Regions from separate parts of the Pseudarthrobacter siccitolerans genome, predicted to be linked through region 2. Evidence: riboswitches for the same ligand, from Rfam matches in the RefSeq annotation. Region 2 holds a riboswitch; the other holds the start of a gene.
What was found. A riboswitch is a leader RNA that binds a small molecule or an ion and turns the genes downstream of it on or off. The one in region 2 is predicted to bind glycine.
Positions count from the first base shown of each region.

Region 1: it holds a riboswitch for glycine, as region 2 does, so the genes downstream of both, gcvP (aminomethyl-transferring glycine dehydrogenase) here and gcvP (aminomethyl-transferring glycine dehydrogenase) in region 2, are expected to answer to the same signal.

Region 1 covers NZ_JAUSXB010000001.1:3,663,211-3,668,635, reverse strand. The annotation lists gene gcvT (glycine cleavage system aminomethyltransferase GcvT) at 1-117, opposite strand, end outside; gene gcvP (aminomethyl-transferring glycine dehydrogenase) at 129-3,029, opposite strand; glycine riboswitch at 3,068-3,206, opposite strand; glycine riboswitch at 3,208-3,306, opposite strand; gene QFZ36_RS17120 (TetR/AcrR family transcriptional regulator) at 3,398-3,937, opposite strand; gene QFZ36_RS17115 (MFS transporter) at 4,005-5,425, shown strand, end outside.
Region 2 covers NZ_JAUSXB010000001.1:2,059,208-2,064,632, forward strand. The annotation lists gene gcvT (glycine cleavage system aminomethyltransferase GcvT) at 1-95, opposite strand, end outside; gene gcvP (aminomethyl-transferring glycine dehydrogenase) at 105-2,957, opposite strand; glycine riboswitch at 3,010-3,117, opposite strand; glycine riboswitch at 3,119-3,216, opposite strand; gene QFZ36_RS09695 (Na+/H+ antiporter) at 3,438-5,312, shown strand; gene QFZ36_RS09700 (MarR family winged helix-turn-helix transcriptional regulator) at 5,408-5,425, opposite strand, start outside.

The DNA of each region.
Region 1 (5,425 bases), 1.6 Mb from region 2:
GTGGTGCTCGGCGAGCTCGGAGCTGTACTTCAGGGGCATCTGCCGGCCGCCGAAGTCGGTAAAGGAGGCTCCCAGCTTCTTGTGCTCCTCGTAAAGAGCGGTGTACTTCTCAGTCATGGCCCGGGCCCTCAGTTCTCGAACTCGGAAAGCGGCGGGCAGGAGCAGATCAGGTTCCGGTCGCCGGCCGCGCCGTCGATGCGCCCAACCGGCGGGAAGTACTTGTCCTGCTTGAGCGACTTCACCGGGAACACGGCCTGCTCGCGCGGGTAGGCGCGGTCCCAGTCGCTGCTGATGACGGCCGCCGCGGTGTGCGGGGCATTGCGCAGCGGGCTGTCAGTCACGGAGAACTCACCGTGCGCCACCTGGTCAATTTCGGCGCGGATGGAGATCATGGCCTCGATGAAGCGGTCCATCTCGCCGAGGTCCTCGGACTCGGTGGGCTCCACCATCAGGGTCCCCGCAACGGGGAACGCCAGGGTGGGAGCGTGAAAGCCGTAGTCGATGAGGCGCTTGGCCACGTCCTCGGCGGTGACACCCGTCTTGGCCGTCAGCTCGCGCAGGTCCAGGATGCACTCGTGCGCCACCAGGCCGCCTTCTCCCGTGTACAGGACCGGGAAGAAGTCGTTCAGGCGGGCGGCGATGTAGTTCGCGGCGAGCAGGGCAGACTTGGTTGCTTCGGTAAGTCCCTGGCCACCCATCAGCTTCACGTAGGCCCAGGAAATGGGCAGCACGCCGGCGGAGCCGTACTTGGACGCGGAGATCGGGACGTCGTTGCCTTCGGTCCAGGTGGCCGCGTTTCCGGGCATGAACGGGGCCAGGTGCGCCTTGGCAGCAACGGGGCCGACGCCGGGTCCGCCGCCGCCGTGCGGGATGCAGAACGTCTTGTGGAGGTTCAGGTGGGACACGTCGCCGCCGAACTTGCCCGGCTGGGCCAGGCCAACGAGGGCGTTGAGGTTGGCGCCGTCAATGTAAACCTGTCCGCCTGCGGCGTGGATCGCGTCGCAGACTTCGCGCACGTCGGCGTCGTACACGCCGTGCGTGGACGGGTAAGTGATCATAATGCAGGACAGGGCATCCTTGTTGGCCTCGATCTTGGCGTAGAGGTCGGCGTGGTCGATGGTGCCGTCAGCAGCCGTGGCTACCACAACAACCTTCATGCCCGCAAGGACAGCCGAGGCAGCATTGGTGCCGTGGGCCGAAGCCGGGATCAGGCAGACGTTGCGCTGCTGGTCTCCCCGGGAGTGGTGGTAGCCGCGGATGGCCAGCAGGCCGGCGAGTTCGCCCTGTGAGCCGGCGTTGGGCTGGATGGACACCTGGTCGTACCCGGTGATCTCGGTCAGCTGGGCTTCCAGGTCCGCAATCAGCTCGCGCCAGCCTTCGGTCTGGGAATCCGGGGCGAACGGGTGGATGGACGCGAACTCGGGCCAGGAGATGGCTTCCATTTCGGCCGTCGCGTTCAGCTTCATGGTGCAGGAACCCAGCGGGATCATGGTGCGGTCCAGCGCCAGGTCGCGGTCGCTGAGCTTCCTGATGTAGCGCAGCAGCTGCGTTTCGGACCGGTGGGTGTTGAACACCGGGTGCTGCAGGAAGTCGGAGGAACGCTCGACGGCGGCGTCCAGGCCAAACGCGTCCGTAACCTCGGCCAGCCGGGCACCAAAGGCTTCAAGGACGGCGTCGACAATGGTCGGCGTCGTGGTTTCATCGGTGGAGAAGCCCACCGTGTCCGCGTCGATGCTGCGCAGGTTGATGCCCCGGGCCTCAGCGCCTGCGACGATGCCTGCGGCCTTGCCCGGAACGGAGACCGTGACGGTGTCGAAGAAGCTGGTGTGCAGGACGTCGAAGCCGGCGGCCTTCAGGGAGGTGGCGAGCGTCGCGGCATGGGCGTGGGCGGACCGGGCGATAGCCTTCAGGCCCTCGGGGCCATGGTACACGGCGTACATTGAGGCCACGATGGCCAGGAGCGCCTGGGCCGTGCAGATGTTGGAGGTGGCCTTCTCGCGGCGGATGTGCTGCTCGCGGGTCTGCAGGGCAAGGCGGTAGGCCGGGACGCCCGCGGAGTCCTTGGAGACACCCACCAGTCGGCCGGGCATGGAGCGTTCCAGGCCTTTCTGCACGGCCATGTAGGCTGCGTGCGGGCCGCCGTAGAACAGCGGGACGCCGAAGCGCTGCGCCGATCCGACGGCGATGTCCGCGCCCTGCTCGCCCGGAGGAGTGATGAGGGTCAGCGCGAGGAGGTCCGCGGCGACGGTGACAAGTGCGCCGCGCTCCTTGGCGTTGGCAATCACTGCGCTGTGGTCGAATACCCGGCCGGAGGCGCCGGGCTGCTGGAGCACCACGCCGTTGATGACGCCGTCGGGAAGGCCTTGGGTGAGGTCAGCGACCTCCACCTCGAAGCCCAGCGCCTCGGCGCGGCCCTTGACGATGGCAATGGTCTGCGGCAGGCAGTCGGCATCCAGCACCGTCTTGCCGTCGTGCGCCTCTTTGTTCTTGTTCGCCCGGCGCATCATCAGCACGGCCTCGGCCACTGCCGTGGCTTCGTCCAGCAGGGAGGCGTTGGCGATGGGCAGGCCAACGAGGTCCTGGACCATGGTCTGGAAGTTCAGCAGCGCTTCGAGGCGGCCCTGGGAGATCTCGGGCTGGTAGGGCGTGTAGGCGGTGTACCAGGCCGGACCCTCAAGGATGTTGCGGCGGATCACCGGCGGCGTCACCGTGTCGTAATAACCCTGGCCAATCATCTGCACCGCGGTCTTGTTCTTCGCGGCCAGCCTGCGAAGTTCGGCGAGCGCCTCCACCTCGCTCAGGGCGCCAGCCAGTTCCAGTGCCGAATCCTGGCGGATGTCCTTGGGCACCGCGGTGTCAACCAGTGCGTCCACGGTGTCGTAGCCCACGGCTTTGAGCATGGTGTCGACGTCAGCCTGGCGGCGGGCGCCAATGTGACGGTCAACAAAGGTGGCAGCCGGCGCAGTGGCGGCCGGAGCGACGGGGGCCGGGGAGGCGGGGGCCGGAGAAACAGTCACGAGGAACTCCATAACTAAGGCGGCGAAGGGTACGCCACATCGATTCGGGTCCTCCCCGCTCTGTAACTGGACCTGAGAGTTTCCGCGGTGCCTGCTTTCGCCGGCCCCGCTTGCACCGTCGGTGAGCACGGCAGTCCAAGTATCCGGGACCGGATACCGGGGCGGACAGCGTGCTGCTTTCCAGAGGTGCCTCGCCGCGGCGGTACATGGGCCTGTGAGATTCCTGGGGAGGTATTGCTCCTACGGCGCCTGCTTGTACCTTCTGGCAGAACTCTCCCGCCGCAGATCAAAGGCTATTCATTTGGGTTGTCACGGGAGCCCGGAGGCGGCCCGTACATTGACCAATTCTCCTATGCCGCCAGCCGTGGAGCAAATGGCTGCTAGCCCCTGAGCCGCTCGACGGCGGCCAGGAGTTCGTCCACCTCGGCCTGCCGGTTGCCGGCCTTTCCGGACGGCCCGCTCTCCCACATGGCGTTGAAGTACAGCCCGTCCCCCATGTACAGCACGGCCTTTGCCATTGCCGGGCCCACATCCCTGCCGATGAGCTCCAGCCATTGCCGCTGGATGGCGGCGAAGCGGCGGCGGGCCTCCTCGTGGGCCACTTCAGCGAGGCGCGTGGCGGCCACGAAGGACCTGTCCATGGGGGTGTCGGACCAGAGCGATGACCGGATGAAATAGGCCGCCGCGCCTTCGGGCGCGGATTCCATGACGCCCAGATCCTCCCCCGCCAGGCGGTCCAGCCGCTCAAGGGTCGCCGCGATCAGCGCCTCCTTGTTGGGGAAGTGGTACAGCAGCCCGCCTTTGGAGACACCTGCCCGTTTCGCCACCGCGTCCAGGGTGGCGGCGCGCTCCCCCACGTCGATCAGGAGTTCTTCAAAGGCATCGAGGACTGCATCTCGCGCAACGGGTTTTCTGGCCATGGTTCCAATCATGCATTGTCCGGATCCCGTTTCTTAACTGTACCGTCTGGACGGTATAGTTAATTGGATGACCGCTTTCTCCACCCCGCAGCAGGACCGAACCACACTGAAGGCCCCGGCAGCCCGCCACCCTGATTTAACCCGGGGCACCTGGCGCGACTGGCTTGCCCTGGGACTGCTGATGTTCCCGGTCCTGCTCGTCGCCGTCGACAACACAGCCCTGACGTTTGCCCTGCCGGCGATTGCCCGGGCCCTAGGCACCTCCGGCGTGGAACTTCTGTGGATCGTGGACGCCTACCCGCTGGTGCTGGCGGGACTGCTCGTTGCCATGGGGAGCCTGGGCGACCGGATCGGACGGCGCCGGCTCCTGATCATCGGCAGCATCGGCTTCGCGGCAGTGTCAGCCGCAACGGCATTCGCCCCCACTGCCGGCTGGCTGATAGCGGGCCGGGCCGCCCTGGGTTTCTTCGGCGCGATGCTGATGCCCTCCACACTGTCCCTGATCCGCAACATCTTCCCGGACCCCAACCGCCGCCGGCTGGCAATCGCCATCTGGGCGGCCGGGTTTTCCGGCGGCGCGGCCCTCGGGCCGATCTTCGGCGGGTGGCTCGTGGAACAATTTTGGTGGGGAGCGGTGCTCCTGGTGGCGGTGCCCATCATGTTGCCGCTGCTGGCTTTCGGCCCGGCGTTCATTCCGGAATCCCGGGACCCCTCGCCGGGCAGGGTGGACGCGCCGAGTATCCTGCTCTCGCTGCTGACCATGGTGCCGGTGGTCTACGGCATCAAGGAATACGCCACCAAGGGACCGGCACCCCTGGCCCTGGGAAGCATAGCCTTCGGACTGGCCATGGGCGCCGCGTTCGTCCGCCGGCAACAGCGGCTGGACAGCCCCTTGCTGGACATGTCCCTGTTCCAAAACCGGGTGTTCAGCACGGCCATCACGGCGAACGTCCTTGCCCTGTTCTCCTTCAACGGCTTTATCCTCTTCCTGGCCCAGCACCTGCAACTCCTCGAAGGCATGTCCCCTTCGGCCGCAGGAATGGCCATGATTCCGGCGCTGCTGGCTACCGTGGCGGCAGGCCTGGCGGTGGTGCCCCTGGTCCGCAAGGTCCGTCCCGGCTTTGTGGTGGCAGCCGGACTCGGCATGAGCGCCGGCGGGTACAGCCTGGTGACTTTCGGGAGCCATTCCAACGGGCCGGCGCTCCTGCTCGCAGCGCTGCTGGTCCTGGCGCTGGGCGTGGGGACGGCGGAGACCATCTCCAATGACCTCATCCTGGGCAGCGTGCCGGCGGAAAAATCCGGTGCGGCATCGGCTATCTCTGAGACGGGGTACGAGGTGGGCGCCCTGCTGGGCACCGCGGTGCTGGGCTCGATCCTCACGGCCTCCTACCAGCACAACCTGCATCTGCCGGCCGGCGTCGCGGAAGCTGCCGGCGGCCAGGGCACCGCCCATGCCGGCGAGACTCTGGCCGGAGCCATGGACCTGGC
Region 2 (5,425 bases):
CTGTACTTCAGCGGCATCTGCCAGCCACCGAAGTCGGTGAAGGAAGCGCCGGCAATTTTGTGCTGCTCGTACAGCGCGGTGTAGTTCTCAGTCATCGGAAGTCCTTAGTTTTCGAACTCGGTGAGCGGCGGGCAGGAGCAGACCAGGTTGCGGTCCCCTGCTGCGCCGTCGATGCGGCCGACCGGCGGGAAGTACTTGTCCTGCCGCAGCGAGGAAACGGGGAAGGCGGCCTGCTCGCGCGGGTACATCTGGTTCCAGTCGGAGGAAACGACGGCGGCTGCCGTGTGGGGTGCATTCCGCAGCGGGGAGTTCTCCACGGCGAAGTCGCCGGCGGCCACCTGGTCGATTTCCCGGCGGATGGTGATCATGGCTTCGATGAAGCGGTCGATCTCCGCGAGGTCCTCGGACTCGGTGGGCTCCACCATGAGGGTGCCCGCGACCGGGAAGGACAGCGTGGGGGCGTGGAAGCCGAAGTCGATCAGGCGCTTGGCTACGTCCTCGGCGGTGACGCCGGTCTTGGCCGTCAGTTCGCGCAGGTCCAGGATGCACTCGTGCGCAACCAGACCGCTCTCGCCGGTGTAGAGGACCGGGAAGTGCTCGTCCAGCCGGGCCGCAACGTAGTTTGCCGCGAGCAGAGCTGACTTGGTGGCTTCGGTGAGTCCCTGGCCGCCCATCAGCTTCACGTACGCCCACGAGATCGGCAGCACGCCGGCGGAACCGAAGCGTGAAGCAGATATCGCAACCCCGTGCCCGGCCTCGTGCGCGGCCTTGTTGGCATCGCTCGGCATGAACGGCGCGAGGTGTGCCTTAGCAGCAACCGGTCCGACGCCCGGTCCCCCACCACCGTGCGGGATGCAGAAGGTCTTGTGCAGGTTCAGGTGGGACACGTCGCCGCCGAACTTGCCCGGCTGGGCGAGGCCAACGAGGGCGTTCAGGTTCGCGCCGTCAACGTACACCTGGCCGCCGGCTGCGTGGGTGGCGCCGCACACCTCGCGGACGTCGGAATCGTACACACCGTGGGTGGAGGGGTACGTGATCATGATGGCCGAGAGGACGTCCTTGTGGGCCTCGATCTTGGCCTGCAGGTCGGCGTGGTCAATCGTGCCGTCGGCAGCGGTAGCCACCACAACAACCTTCATGCCCGCGAGGACAGCCGAAGCGGCGTTGGTGCCGTGCGCCGAAGCCGGGATCAGGCAGACGTTGCGCTGCTGGTCACCGCGGGAGTGGTGGTAGCCGCGGATTGCCAGCAGGCCGGCGAGCTCGCCCTGCGAGCCGGCATTGGGCTGGATGGACACCTGGTCGTAGCCGGTGATTTCGGCAAGGTCGGATTCGAGTCCGGAAATGAGTTCACGCCAGCCGGCAGTCTGGGAATCCGGCGCGAACGGATGGATGGACGCGAATTCCGGCCAGGAGATGGCTTCCATCTCGGCGGTGGCGTTGAGCTTCATAGTGCAGGAGCCCAGCGGGATCATTGTGCGGTCCAGCGCCAGGTCGCGGTCCGAGAGGCGGCGGATGTAGCGCAGGAGCTGGGTTTCGGAGCGGTGGGTGTTGAATACCGGGTGCTGCAGGTAGGTGGAGGTGCGCAGTACCGTCTCGGGCAGCTCGAACCCGGCGGCCTCCACAACGGGACCGGCGCCAAAGGCGACGACCACTGCGGAGAGGACCTCCGGCGTCGTGGTTTCATCGACTGACACGCCAACTGTGTCCGCATCGATGAGGCGCAGGTTGATGCCGCGGGCTTCGGCGGCGGTGATCACCTTGGCGGCCTTGCCGGGTACGCGGACAGTGATGGTGTCGAAGAAGGTGTCGGACACCAGTTCGCGGCCGGCGATCTTCAGCGTAGCGGCGAGGGCGCGGGCGTTGTTGTGGACGGTTTCGGCGATCGCCTTCAGCCCGTCAGGGCCGTGGTAAACGGCGTAGAAGGACGAGACGATGGCCAGCAGTGCCTGCGCGGTGCAGATGTTGGACGTGGCCTTCTCTCGGCGGATGTGCTGCTCGCGGGTCTGGAGGGCAAGCCGGTAGGCGGGGACGCCGGCGTTGTCCTTGGAAACGCCCACGATGCGGCCGGGAAGGGTCCGTTCCATGCCGTCGCGGACGGCCATGTAGGCGGCGTGCGGTCCCCCAAAGAACAACGGCACGCCAAAACGCTGGGTGGAGCCGACGGCGATGTCCGCGCCCTGCTCGCCCGGCGGCGTGATCAGGGTGAGCGCCAGGAGGTCGGCGGCGACGGTGACCAGGGCACCCCGGTCCTTGGCTTCGGCGATGACGGCCGACTGGTCCCAGACCCGGCCGGAGACGCCCGGCTGCTGGAGGACCACACCGTTGACGTCGCCGTCGGGCAGTCCGTTGGTGAGGTCGGCGATTTCCACCTCGAAGCCCAGTGCTTCGGCGCGGCCCAGCACAATGGCGATGGTCTGCGGGAGGAGGTCGGCGTCGAGGACGGTCTTGCCGTCCTTCGCCGTCTTGTTCTTGTTGGCGCGGCGCATCAGGAGCACGGCTTCGGCGACGGCGGTGGCTTCGTCCAGGAGGGAGGCATTGGCCACCGGGAGCGCGGTGAGGTCCTGGACCATGGTCTGGAAGTTGAGCAGCGCCTCGAGCCGGCCCTGCGAGATTTCGGGCTGGTAGGGGGTGTAGGCGGTGTACCAGGCGGGGGCTTCGAGGATGTTGCGGCGGATCACCGGCGGGGTCACGGTGTCGTAGTAGCCCTGGCCGATCATCTGCACGGCCATCTTGTTCTTGCCCGCCAGCTTGCGGAGCTCGGCGAGGACCTGGACTTCGCTCAGGGCGTTCTCGAGGGTGAGGGGCTTGTCCTGGCGGATGGAATCGGGGACCGCGCTGTCGACCAGGCCGTCAAGGTTGTCGTAGCCGACGGCCTTAAGCATGGTGTCGATGTCCGACTGGCGGCGCGCGCCGATATGGCGGTCTGCGAAGGTGCTGGGGGACGATTGAACCGTCATAAGAGGAACTCCATAATTCAGGTGGCGCCTAAGCACCACGTTGATTCGGGTTCCTCCCCGCTCTGTATTGGACCTGAGAGTTTTGCGTTGCCCTGCCGTTTCGCAGGACGCCACTTGCACCGTCGGTGAGCCCGGTTGCCCGGACTGCTTTCCAGAGTTGCCTTGCCGCGGCGGTACGTGGGCCTGAGAGATTCCTGGGGAGGATTTGCTCCTACGGCGCCTGCAGAACGTACCGGCAGGACTCTCCCGCCGCAGATCATAAGCATGTGCCACTGGTGGGTGACACGGCTCACACCTTACAGGGTTGGGTGGCTGGATGCAAAATTACCGTCCGATAGGTCTGAAATCCTACCCGCACCCGGGATGCTTCATTCGCGGACGGACGACGGCGCGCCGTGCCGCCGGCGCCGTCTCACCAAAGTGCCGCGAGGCTCCGCCCCCTCCTGTGCCTGCGCTCCTCGGGCCTGAGACAATGGCCGAATGGAAATCGCACTGGGACTTCTGGTTCTCGTCGCGGTGGTCTGCGCCGGAAGCGCGTTGAGCCGGAAACTCAACATTTCGGTTCCGCTGCTGCTGGTGCTGGCGGGTGTGATCGGTTCCTTCCTCCCGTTCGTTCCGGACATTGAACTGAACCCGGAAGTGGTCCTGGTGGGACTGTTGCCGCCGCTGCTGTATGCCGCGGCGCTGCGGACTTCCCTGTTCGATTTCCGCTCCAACCGCCGGGCCATTGGACTGCTCTCGGTTGGTTACGTCATCTTCGGGACCATCACGGTGGGCCTGGTGGTCTGGTGGCTGTTCCCGGAGATTCCGCTGGCCGCCGCATTCGCCTTGGGTGCGGTCCTGGCACCGCCGGATGCCGTGGCTGCTACCTCCATCGCCCGGAAGGTGGGGATGCCGCGCAGGATTGTCACCATCCTGGAGGGCGAATCACTGGTCAATGACGCCACGGCATTGATTTGCCTCCGGGCCGCCATCGCCGCCATCGCGGGGTCCGTGTCCGCGGCGGAGATCGCCGGGGACTTCCTGCTCGCCGTGGGCGGCGGGCTGGTGGTGGGCATCGCCGCTGCCTACGTCCTGACTATGCTTCGCAAGCGCATCCGGAACGTCGCGATCAACACCTCCACGTCCCTGGTGGCCCCCTTGGTGGCATACCTCCCGGCGGAAGCGATCCACGCTTCGGGCGTCCTCGCCGTCGTCGTTACAGGGCTCGTGATGGGCACCAAAGCGCCTTCGATGCCCAACGGTGCCGCCCGGCTGAGCCAGCGCAGCAACTGGAACACCGTGCAGTTCCTGCTCGAGAACTCGGTTTTCCTGCTGATCGGGCTGCAGGTGCGGACGATCGTCGAGGGCGTCCAGGACGATTCCCTTGGTGCCGCAAGGATCTGGGCGGGTTGCGCTGTGATTCTGCTGGCGGTGCTGGTGCTCCGGCCGGTGTGGGTGTTCCCGGCGACGTACCTGCCCCGCCTGATTCCGGCCGTGCGGCGCAGCGATCCGTCGCCGCCCTGGCAGTTCCCGGCGATCGTTTCCTGGGCCGGGATGCGGGGGGTGGTCACCCTCGCGGCGGTGCTGGTGCTGCCCGAGGACCTGGAGCACCGTTCGGTGCTGATCCTCGCTGCCCTCGTGGTGGTCGGCGGCACGCTGACGCTGCAGGGCTTCACCCTCCCGGCGCTGGTCCGCGTCCTCAGGGTGCAGGGCCCGGACCAGCGCGAGGATGCGCTGAACAAGGCATCGCTGATGCAGCTCGCCACCGCCGCCGGGGTGGCCCGGCTGCAGGAACTGCGGACGGACGACGATCCGCCGGAGGTGGTGGCCATGCTGAAACGGCGCACCCAGGAGCGCGGGCTGGCGGCCTGGGAACGACTGGGGCGGCCCTCGGCGGAAACAGCGACGCCCAGCGAACGCTACGCCAGGCTGCGGCTTGCCATGCTGGAGGCGGAACGGGCCAAAGTGCTGGATCTGCGGCGCGGCGGCGAGTACGCCCAGGAGGTCCTCAGTGACGTCCTGGAGCGGCTGGACGTTGAGGAATCCATGCTGGATGCGGCGCTGGACGAGGTGGACACGTTCGGCGAGGGCGGCGGCGAAGGAATTGCCAGGCCCGGCGGAGTGTGCGGCCACCTCGAGTCGGCCCGGCCCCGAGAGGTCCCCCAGGATCCCTTCTGCGCGGACTGCCGCTTGGAAGGTACGACGCCGGTACACCTGCGGATGTGCCTGGGCTGCGGCAAAGTCGGATGCTGTGATTCCTCGCCCGCAACCCATGCATCCAGGCACTTTGCCGCCACCGGCCACCCGGTGATGCGGAGCATCGAGCCGGGCGAGGACTGGCTCTGGTGCTACCAGGACGACCTGCTGGGCTGACAGCCTGTTGGCATGGTTCAGGTGAGCGGACGACGACGGCGGAACGTCCCGCCGTCGTCCGCTGGATTGCCTTGGCCATCCCCGGCGGCCGTGAATTAGCCCTTTTCCTCTTC